Regions from separate parts of the Bacillus sp. VA13 genome, predicted to be linked through region 1. Evidence: riboswitches for the same ligand, from Rfam matches in the RefSeq annotation. Region 1 holds a riboswitch; each other region holds the start of a gene.
The links. A riboswitch is a leader RNA that binds a small molecule or an ion and turns the genes downstream of it on or off. The one in region 1 is predicted to bind cyclic di-AMP.
Positions count from the first base shown of each region.

Region 1 (3,266 bases):
ACTAGGTTAACTGTAGGATCGCCAACGTAGCTCATCAAATTATCCGGCCACAACGAAAACCCGGCATTGTTAAAAGCAGATATTGAGTGAAACAGACTGGCAAACAAGCCGGATGCCCAACCATACTGGGGCACAAGCCTGATGGATAGGATGAGTGCTGCTATCAACTCAATACTGATGGAAAACAGAAACAGGACTTTGACAAGGCCTATGACGCCGCCGATTGTCGGCTGGTTTAATGCTTCTTGAACCAGCATTCGTTCTTTTAATCCGATTTTTTTCCCTAATATCATGACGATCAAAACAGCAAAAGTCATAAATCCAAGCCCGCCGATCTGAATCAGCCCCATGATGACAGTTTGCCCGAAAAGTGTAAATTCTGTACCGGTATCGACAACTGCAAGCCCTGTAACAGTTGTAGCCGAAGCTGCAGTAAAAAGGGCATCTATCCATGATAATGGCTTCATTGTAGAAATCGGAAGCTTTAACAGCACAGCCCCGATGATAATGGTAAGAAAAAAACCAATTGCAAGCACTTGAGGCGGTGTAAAACGAACCCATTTGATCACTTTATCCTTTTGAAGTGTCACCTATGTCTACATCCCTTCGTTTTCAAAACGTTTAATATCCTTTTTGTGCCCCATGATCACCAGGCAATCCTGTTCGTGTATGATGTCTTCAGGTGCTGGAGAAAGACGGATATCTCCATGATGTTTAATGGCCAGGATCGTGCAGCCGTACTTCGCTCTTACATTCAGATCAATAATCGATTTTGAATCAAGCTTGTGTGTTGCCAGCAGCTCGACAATACTGTAATCATCAGATAAATCAATGTAATTCAAAACGTTCTCATCAGAAAGGCTTTGTGCGATCTTGACGCCCATATCCTTTTCAGGATGAATAATGCGGTCAGCGCCGATTTTTTCAAGCACCTTATGATGATAATGGTTTTGAGCCTTCACCCAAATATGTGGAATGTTAAACTCCTTTAATAATAGGGTGGTCAGGGTACTCGCTTGAATATTCGCTCCGATTGCAACGATCACATATTCAAAATTGCGTATTCCTAACGATAGCAATTCGTTTTCTTCGGTGGCGTTGGCGATCACCGCATGAGTTGCGTAAGAAGCGTATGCATTTACCTTTTCTTCGTTGATATCAATCGCAAGGACCTCATGGCCCATTCTGTGAAGCTCTTTGCAAATGCTTCCACCAAACCTGCCCAGTCCGATCACGGCAAATTGCTTATTTTTTATTCTTCCCAATGTTCATAACTCCCTTAGTGAAATTAACGTTTTGAAGCAAAAAAGACCATTTCGAAGAATGGCCGCTAATAGACCTCCTCTCTGTAAACGCCTACGAGGTTAGCTGTCGGATTAGGGATTCAGAGTACCCCCTCTTACTTAGTAAGATTCACCCCAAGGCTGTTAAAAAAACAGCCAATCGTTGGTTCCCCCGTTCGTATTTGATTAAGCGGTAAAAGAGACTGTATGAAATTGAACACTCAAGAATTTACTCCTGTTTCTAGAGTTTGTCAATTTAAATTTCAAACTAGAAAAAGATAACTGGAAAAAGAGGAAAAAGGGGGAGGTCAAAAACGTAAAAAAGACCGGCGTTAACCGGTCTTTTAGATTAGTTGCAGCCGCATGGCTGAGACGGAGGAGTGCTGCGCTTAGCCACGTCAATGCTGGCTTCTGCGTAAAATTTATTTCCGATGCTCAATGATTTATTCTCCGCACGGAAAGTATATGTACCTGCGGCAGGAAGTGTTTTGTTATTCAGTTTTAATTTGAACTCGCCAGCTCCTAACAAATCAAGTGCCAGAGGGATTCTTACTGTTTTCCCGTTATTGAGGATCTGTGTTTCACGCAACGCACGTCCGTTCATTGTGTCTTTCGTATTTGCAGTAAATCCGCTTGGCAATGTAAATTCCATAACGCCAAGGCTGAGAAGCGTGTTTGGACGATACGTCAATTCGATATCTGAGAAAGACCATTCAGTTTTGCTGGCCCCTGTAATTGTTGCGAACAATGAAGCTGTTGACTGTGTTTTCATAGTAGACTCAGTATGAGCGGAAGTTGATTTAGATTCAGCCGCGAAAGAAGCTGAAGGTGCTGAAACGAGTAAACCGAGACTTAATGCACTGATTGCAAAAGAAGATAATAATTTGCGTTTCATAATAAAATTCCCCCTAAAAAGTTATAAAATATACAGGCCTGCCCGCTTTTCACCTCCTCTGAACGGCCAAATACAAATTTTACCTACATAAAATTACCATCAAATATTTTGGAAGTAAATGGGGTGTTTTTCCCGTATTTTTCAAATTTGTAGTAATTACATATAAAAGAACAAAAAAACGTCCGGTTTCCCAGGCGTTTTTGTTTTACTTTGTTACAATTGGTATAAATTTAAAAATTTCCCCGCTCTGCACCGATTCAGCAAGCCGTTTCAGCCAATCATAGTAAGCTTTAGAGCTTTCCAGCTGCTCGTATAACTGCAGTGCTTCATTTTTGATGTCCTCACTGAGACTGTCTTTGTTTAAAACCTCTTGTAAATCAGCCTGAGCTTCTTCAATTGCTGCTACATTTACCTGAACTTCCCGTTCCCATTTGGGCGGAAAGAAATTTGTGAAAAATTTGAAGAAATCTTTTTCAGCTACAAATGTATGCTTGCGGATGCCCCGGTGAAATGTTTTTTTCACTACATTTAAGTCCTGAAGCTTTTTGACGCCTGTGCTCATGCTTGGCTTGCTCATTTGCAATTCCTCACGCATTTCGTCAAGCGTCATCTCATCCCTCATATACATCGTCCCATATAGAATCCCGACACTGCGGGTAATTCCGTAAAGATCCATCGTTTCAGCAATGGAGTCGATAACAAGATCCCGAGCCTGTTCTATAGCTGCAAATTCTGGATTTTCATCCATACTGACCCTCTTTTCCTTTAGAAAATTAAATTCGTTAAGTTATTTCTTTATCTTAACGAAACATAAAGAAATGTCAAAAAGAAAAATCAAAATGGGGCTTTGACAGTTTAAAATTCGTATGTTAGATTAAGGTTGTTAAAAACGTTAAATTTTTATTTAACAAACTTTATTTACGTCAAGGAGGCTTATATGAGTCAAACATTATATATTGACGGAGAATGGATCAGTGCCGAAAAAGAGCAGATCCGCAGCATTATCAACCCATTTAATCAAGAAGAAATTGCAACCGTAAGCGAAGGAGGTCGAGAGGACGCCATCAAGGCAATCGCAGCCGCGCGAA
Region 1 is NZ_JBVQPP010000005.1:298,759-302,024, forward strand. Features, by position in the region: gene ktrB (Ktr system potassium transporter KtrB) at 1-590, opposite strand, end outside; gene ktrA (potassium uptake protein KtrA) at 597-1,265, opposite strand; cyclic di-AMP (ydaO/yuaA leader) riboswitch at 1,338-1,486, opposite strand; gene bslA (biofilm surface layer hydrophobin BslA) at 1,633-2,178, opposite strand; gene gbsR (transcriptional regulator GbsR) at 2,384-2,926, opposite strand; gene betB (betaine-aldehyde dehydrogenase) at 3,116-3,266, shown strand, end outside.

Region 2 (3,266 bases), on a different contig from region 1:
GATCGGACAGTGATTTCGCATAGTGAATCGATTTTTGCACGACGGTGGTGACACCAGCTACAGGCACAATCACAACCGTGCCTTTGATTTCTTCTGGCTCTTTGTCTACGATGCGAAGCTGTTCACCGACAGCTGTGTAGTGATTTTCAATCGCAAAAAACAGCAAAACGACGATAGGCATAAAGATTAACACAGGCCATACAACATTAAACTTCGTCACAAACAGGATCGACAGAACCATAAACGAAATCAAAGCGCCGCAGGAGTTGATCAGCATTTTTCCGATCCACCCTTTTGGTTTTTGCTTAATCCATTTTATGCACATGCCGGTTTGCGAAAGCGTAAATGGAATAAATACGCCCACAGCATATAACGGGATTAAATGCTCTGTCTGTCCTCCGAATAGCAGGATGAGCACAATCGAAGCAACGCCTAAAAAGATAATCCCATTTGAGAAGCCTAAGCGGTCGCCTCTGACTGTAAACATACGCGGCATGTACTGGTCTCTCGCCAGGTTGAAGGCAAGCTGCGGGAAGGCTGAAAATCCCGTATTTGCCGCAAGGACCAAAATAAGTGATGTGACACCTTGGATCACATAGTAGAACACATTCCGCCCGAAGGTTTCAGACGCAATTTGTGAAACCACCGTTTCATCGGGCTTCGGCGCCGTTCCATAGCCGTATGCGAGCACCGTGATCCCAGAAAACAGAATCGCCAGCAAAATGCCCATCATTGCAAGAGTTCTAGCCGCGTTTCGCGCAGGCGGGTTTTTGAAAGCAGGAATCGCGTTAGAAATGGCCTCAACCCCGGTCAAAGCCGAGCAGCCCGAAGAAAAAGCCTTGAGCAGCAAAAACAGCGTAATGCCGGCTACAGGTGTACCGAGCGGTGTATGATGGACTGGCTGGTCTATTTGCCCTGTCATGAGTTTAAACAACCCGACTGCTATCAAAACCAAAAGTGCCACCACAAACAGATAAACCGGATAGGCAAGAATCGATGCTGATTCCGAAAGCCCGCGCAGGTTCAAAATCATAATGACTAAAACAAGTAAAACAGCAATCGGCACATGATAATCATGCAATACAGGAAAGGCCGACGTGATAGCGTCCGTTCCTGCGGAAATACTTACCGCTACCGTTAAAATATAATCGACAAGCAGTGAACCGCCTGCGATCAATCCCGGCTTTTCACCGAGGTTTTCTTTCGACACAACATACGCTCCGCCGCCCTGCGGGTAAGCGTAAATAATTTGCCTGTATGAAAGAATCAGTGCGAGCAGCAATATGAGGACGCCAATCGCAATCGGAATGGAGTACCAAAATGCAGCAGCACTGATTGTTGCCAAAATGATTAAAATTTGTTCTGTGCCGTATGCGACAGATGAAAGCGCATCTGAGGAAAGCATCGCTAAGGCTTTTAATTTCGTCAGTTTTTGCTCTCCAGCTGCTTGAGATTTTAGTGGTTTCCCAATCAAAAAACGTTTGATTGAATGATACATCGATGTCTTCCCCTTTTAATTTCTCATTTTTCAATTAAAACAATAAAAACATCAGCATCTAGCTCTCACATTTTGTAATAGTCCTTTCTGCTATGATGTCTCTGTATGCGATTTGCATTCTAAAAATGAACAGCAAAAAACACAGAGGCAAACGGATGCCCCTGTGCCATCACATCGAACACAGGTTTCATTCATCTCCTCTCACGAACGCTTACGAGGTTAGCTGACGGATTCGGGCATATGAGAGTTTGCCCTACCTAAAAGGATTCACCCCAACGGCAAAAAAGCCGTTCTAATGGGTCCCCCGCTCTGATTTCAGATTAAGCGATTGTTTTCTAAAAGAGATCATACTCCCGTTCCTGCACGTTGTAAAGAGGCTTATTGGCCGGGCGAAAAAAATAAAATGATAGGTTCCACAAATGGAATTTACATACCAAAAATAAAAAAACAGAGGCTAGATTGCCTCTGTTTTATTCTGTATCTGTCTTTCTTTTTCTTCGTCTTACGGCAACCCAAATGAACACAGCCGCAATCACCATAATAAGTGCCAGCACACCAATATACAGCCATTTCTGGCTATTATCCTGTGATGATTGCTCTGCGCTGGAACTGTTAGTTTCAGATTTAAGCTGCTGGTGGTTTGTAAACACCTGCTGGCTGGTGGTTTCGTTAACGACGGTTGCCGAGTCATCGGTACTATTCAGATAACTGATGATCTCTTTCGTGACAGCCGTGCCAGTTCCTTTTGATGGTGCAAAGACAGCCATTGTGTAGCGTGTATCCCAAGGAGATGCTTGAGTAAATGCCACTCGTTTTGTTGTCTCATTCAGCATCTCAAAACCTGATACATCAAACGAGCCGTTCTTTGTTTGCGGAACAAGCAGATCTGATGATTTCTCCTTCAGAAGAGAAAATTGATCGATACCCCCTATGAAAATGAGGTTCCGCCCTTTGGCATCATTTGCTGTTACATCAGATGATTTTTTCACCGTATATGAGTGCTGCGCTTCACTGCCGAAGGACTCCGTTACGAGAGAAAGTTCCGCAAGCTTCGATTGGCTTACGGTGTCAGGAAGCACGATTAGCGTTGTTTGTTCCTGATTTCCAGCGTAAGGAAGCGGCCACTCTTGGAAATCCGCTGACGGAGACATATCTTTGATGGCGTAAGACAATGTACTGCTTTTATCGATAAAGACCCACTTTTCTTCATCAGTGGTGTTGCAAGGATTGTTTTCCTTTAGCCCAGTCGTAACGAACTGAATATCAATGTAGCGGTTTTTTTGCAGCAGTTTAGGGTCCACTTTTACCATGACATGATAGAATCCGTTTTTATCTTCTTTTCCTAAATCATCAAGCCGGACCGAGTGCGGCTGGCCATTGATCATGATCTTCAGTTCTGCCGCCTGAGAAACCGATTCGTTTTCCGCCGTTAAGGCTTGAATCGTTTCGGACTTCTTCAGCTTGAGCGACAGCTTTGCTGATTGGTTTTGGTCTAAAACCGCCGAAGCTGGATAAAAGTAATGTGCAGAAGAAGTTTTGTCAGCTCCAATTGTGATATCACCCGCTCCAAAATTCTCGAGAGTCAGCTTATTGCTTTCTTTTTTTTCTGCCTGCTTCAGCTTGCTGATTGAGAGTGTGTCGCCGCTGAGCTGGCCTGTATAAGTCTGATCCGTGATGACACTGATTTTTTCAGTGATTACATCATCGGATGACGCTTGCGCAAACAGAACCGGCTGCTGCTTGCCCTCTGCTTTCAGCACCCGCTCCG
Region 2 is NZ_JBVQPP010000004.1:150,105-153,370, forward strand. Features, by position in the region: gene kimA (potassium transporter KimA) at 1-1,498, opposite strand, end outside; cyclic di-AMP (ydaO/yuaA leader) riboswitch at 1,692-1,835, opposite strand; gene AC0C66_RS16155 (cellulose biosynthesis cyclic di-GMP-binding regulatory protein BcsB) at 1,969-3,266, opposite strand, start outside.
Region 2: another riboswitch for cyclic di-AMP. It lies ahead of kimA (potassium transporter KimA); the one in region 1 lies ahead of ktrA (potassium uptake protein KtrA).

Region 3 (3,266 bases), on a different contig from region 1:
GCTTGTCATTCCGACGGGCTATTCATTTAACCTTGACGGCACATCCATTTATTTATCAATGGCGACGGTTTTTCTGGCACAGGTGTTTGGAGTAGACCTCAGCATCGGCCAGCAAATTACAATTATCCTCGTTCTGATGCTGACATCGAAGGGAGCGGCCGGTGTGACGGGAAGCGGATTTATCGTCCTTGCCTCAACACTGTCAGCGCTTCAGGTCATTCCGCTGGAGGGTCTTGCACTCCTGCTTGGGGTCGATCGTTTTATGAGTGAAGGAAGAGCGATTGTGAACCTGATCGGAAACGGAATCGCCACGATTATTGTTGCAAAAAGCGAAAATGAATTCGATGAAGCAAAAAGCATAGAGGCTGTAGAAGGCATGAAAAAAATGAAAACAGCAGTCTGAAAAAAAGAACGGCCCATCCATGGGGCCGTTTTTTTTAATTGTTTAAGAATAATTAAGGTGAGGACAGAGACCTCAGCATTTTTTTGTTATATAATTTACAAATGGATACTATATTGAATGAAGGACGTTTGTCCTAACAGGAGTGTATAAATGGCCGCTTTAGTTAAATTTTTTCAGCACCCGGGAGTAAGGCGTTTTTCCGTCTTTGTCGTGTTAACTGGTGTGTTATACCTATTTAAGAGCATGATCAACTTAATATTGCTGACTTTCATTTTCGCATTTCTTATGGATCGTTTGGAGCTTGTCGTACGGCAGTTTTTAAGCCAGTTCTTCCGTGTGAGCCAGCGGGTGGTCATTACGTTTCTTTACATGTTGCTGGCTGTGCTGCTTACAGTCGGGGGGTTTGTATTTTATCCTGTCGTCGCGGCGCAGATTCAGCAGCTGGTAAAGCAGATTAAACATATTGCGTATCACCCGGACACCATCCCTTTCTTTGATGAGATCACCAGTGTTTTCGGAGATATTAATGTCAGTTCATATGTCAAAGAGGGTTTCAATGTGGTGTATACGTATCTGGCCGATATCAGCACATTTGGCTTGCAGATCGTAATGGCGCTCATTCTCAGCATGTTTTTCTTATTTGAGAAAAAACGGCTTTCTGAATTCATGGCGAAATTTAAAACGAGCAAACTGGCGGTCTTTTATGAGGAAATTGCTTTTTTCGGAAGCAAATTTGCAAGAACGTTCGGCAAGGTGCTTGAGGCTCAATTCATCATTGCGCTCGTCAACTGTATTCTGACGTTTATCGCGCTTTGGATTATGCATTTCCCGCAGCTGTTTGGGCTTTCTATTATGGTGTTCTTCCTTGGATTGATCCCTGTAGCAGGCGTCGTCATTTCTCTGATCCCGCTCAGTATTATCGCTTACAGCACTGGCGGCGGAATGTATGTGCTCTACATTGTGCTTGTCATATTCGCCATACATGCGATCGAAACGTATTTCTTAAATCCGAAGCTGATGTCTGCGAAAACGGAGCTGCCGATCTTTTTCACCTTCACAGTACTCATTTTCTCTGAGCACTTTTTCGGCATTTGGGGTCTAATTATCGGGATTCCGATCTTTGTGTTTCTCCTAGATATTCTTGATGTCACCAACAAGGAAGAAGGACCCAAAAGATTCCAAGAGAAAAGTAACAAAAAATAGTTTACAAAATTGGATCTTTTCTGTATAAATAAACTAAATCATACAATAGTAAGCCACACGCTTAATCCTTTTAAAGGAGTGGGGGACCCAATCTTTTGGGGTTAATTTTTCATCTGAAAAACGGACATCTCTTCGTCCGAACCCGTCAGCTAACCTCATCAGCGTGAAGAGAGAGTCCTGTGGTTTGAAGTTACAGCCAAAGCCCACGGGAGTCTCTCGCGGGCTTTTTTTCAAAAAAGGGAGGAATGCGGATGAAACTGGCTACAAAGATAATCATTGCATTGGTGCTAGGTGCGGTGACGGGGATTATTCTTAACGTAACATCACCTGAATTATTTGAAAATTTAAATAAATTTGTATTCGGGCCGCTGGGCACCATCTTTTTAAACCTCATTAAAATGCTTGTCGTTCCGATTGTCTTTTTCTCATTGACACTCGGAGTAGCCGGGCTGGGCGATCCTAAGAAGCTTGGCAGAATCGGTGTAAAGGCGATTTCTTATTTTCTCGTCACGACAGCAGTGGCGATAACCATTGCCATCATTTTAGCTCTTGTCATCAAACCGGGAGAGTTTGGAACGTATGATACATCGTCTGCCGAATTCACTGCTGAAAAAGCGCCAAGTATTGCGGACACCCTGTTAAACATTATTCCGACCAACCCTGTGCAAGCGATGACGGAAGGAAATATGCTGCAAATTATCGCTTTTGCCATTTTTGTAGGGCTTGGGATTACAATGCTAGGAAAAAAAGCGGATATGCTTCTCAAAGTTGTTGAACAAGGAAATGAATTGATGATGTACCTGGTGAATCTTGTAATGAAGTTCGCTCCGTATGGTACATTCGGTCTGATTGCGACAGCTATCGGAAGCCAAGGGTTCAGTGCAATGAAAGCGATGGGCTTGTACATGATTGTGGTAACCCTTGCATTACTGATACATGCAGTCGTTACCTACGGATCTACGGTTGCGCTTATAGCCAGAAGAAATCCGATTACGTTCTTTAAAAATTTCTCAGAGGTTATGGTCGTTGCATTCAGTACTTCCAGCAGCAATGCGACCCTGCCGGTATCCATGGATGTGGCCCAGAAAAAATTAAAAGTGCCTGAGCCGATCAGCAGCTTCGTCCAGCCGCTCGGTGCTACAATTAATATGGACGGAACAGCCATCATGCAAGGGGTAGCCACTGTCTTCATTGCGCAGGTATTCGGGCATGATCTGACATTCACTCAGCTGCTGATGGTGATACTGACGGCAGTGTTAGCAAGTGTCGGTACCGCGGGTGTTCCTGGAGTCGGCTTGATTATGCTCGCCATGGTGCTTCAATCTGTCGGCCTGCCTGTCGAGGGAATCGGATTAATTCTTGGAATTGACCGTCTGCTTGATATGCTCCGTACAGTGGTGAACACAACAGGAGACGCGGCCTGCGCCGTCATTATTACAGAAACAGAAAAGAACAAACAGCCTGAGCAAACGCCGACTCTATCGGTTTAACCAAACATTTGGAAGCAACAAATGCTATAATACAAACAGTGCCTAATTTTTGGGCACTGTTTATTTTTTGTCGAAAAAGGAGGAAGGCTTTATGGCTGAGCCGATTTTACATATTGAAGGCCTCGATAAAAAGATTGGGTCTAAACAGATTTTAAAACAGATCAGCATGG
Region 3 is NZ_JBVQPP010000004.1:133,663-136,928, reverse strand. Features, by position in the region: gene dctP (C4-dicarboxylate transporter DctP) at 1-403, shown strand, start outside; gene AC0C66_RS16065 (AI-2E family transporter) at 554-1,606, shown strand; cyclic di-AMP (ydaO/yuaA leader) riboswitch at 1,655-1,784, shown strand; gene AC0C66_RS16060 (dicarboxylate/amino acid:cation symporter) at 1,858-3,096, shown strand; gene AC0C66_RS16055 (ABC transporter ATP-binding protein) at 3,188-3,266, shown strand, end outside.
Region 3: another riboswitch for cyclic di-AMP. It lies ahead of AC0C66_RS16060 (dicarboxylate/amino acid:cation symporter); the one in region 1 lies ahead of ktrA (potassium uptake protein KtrA).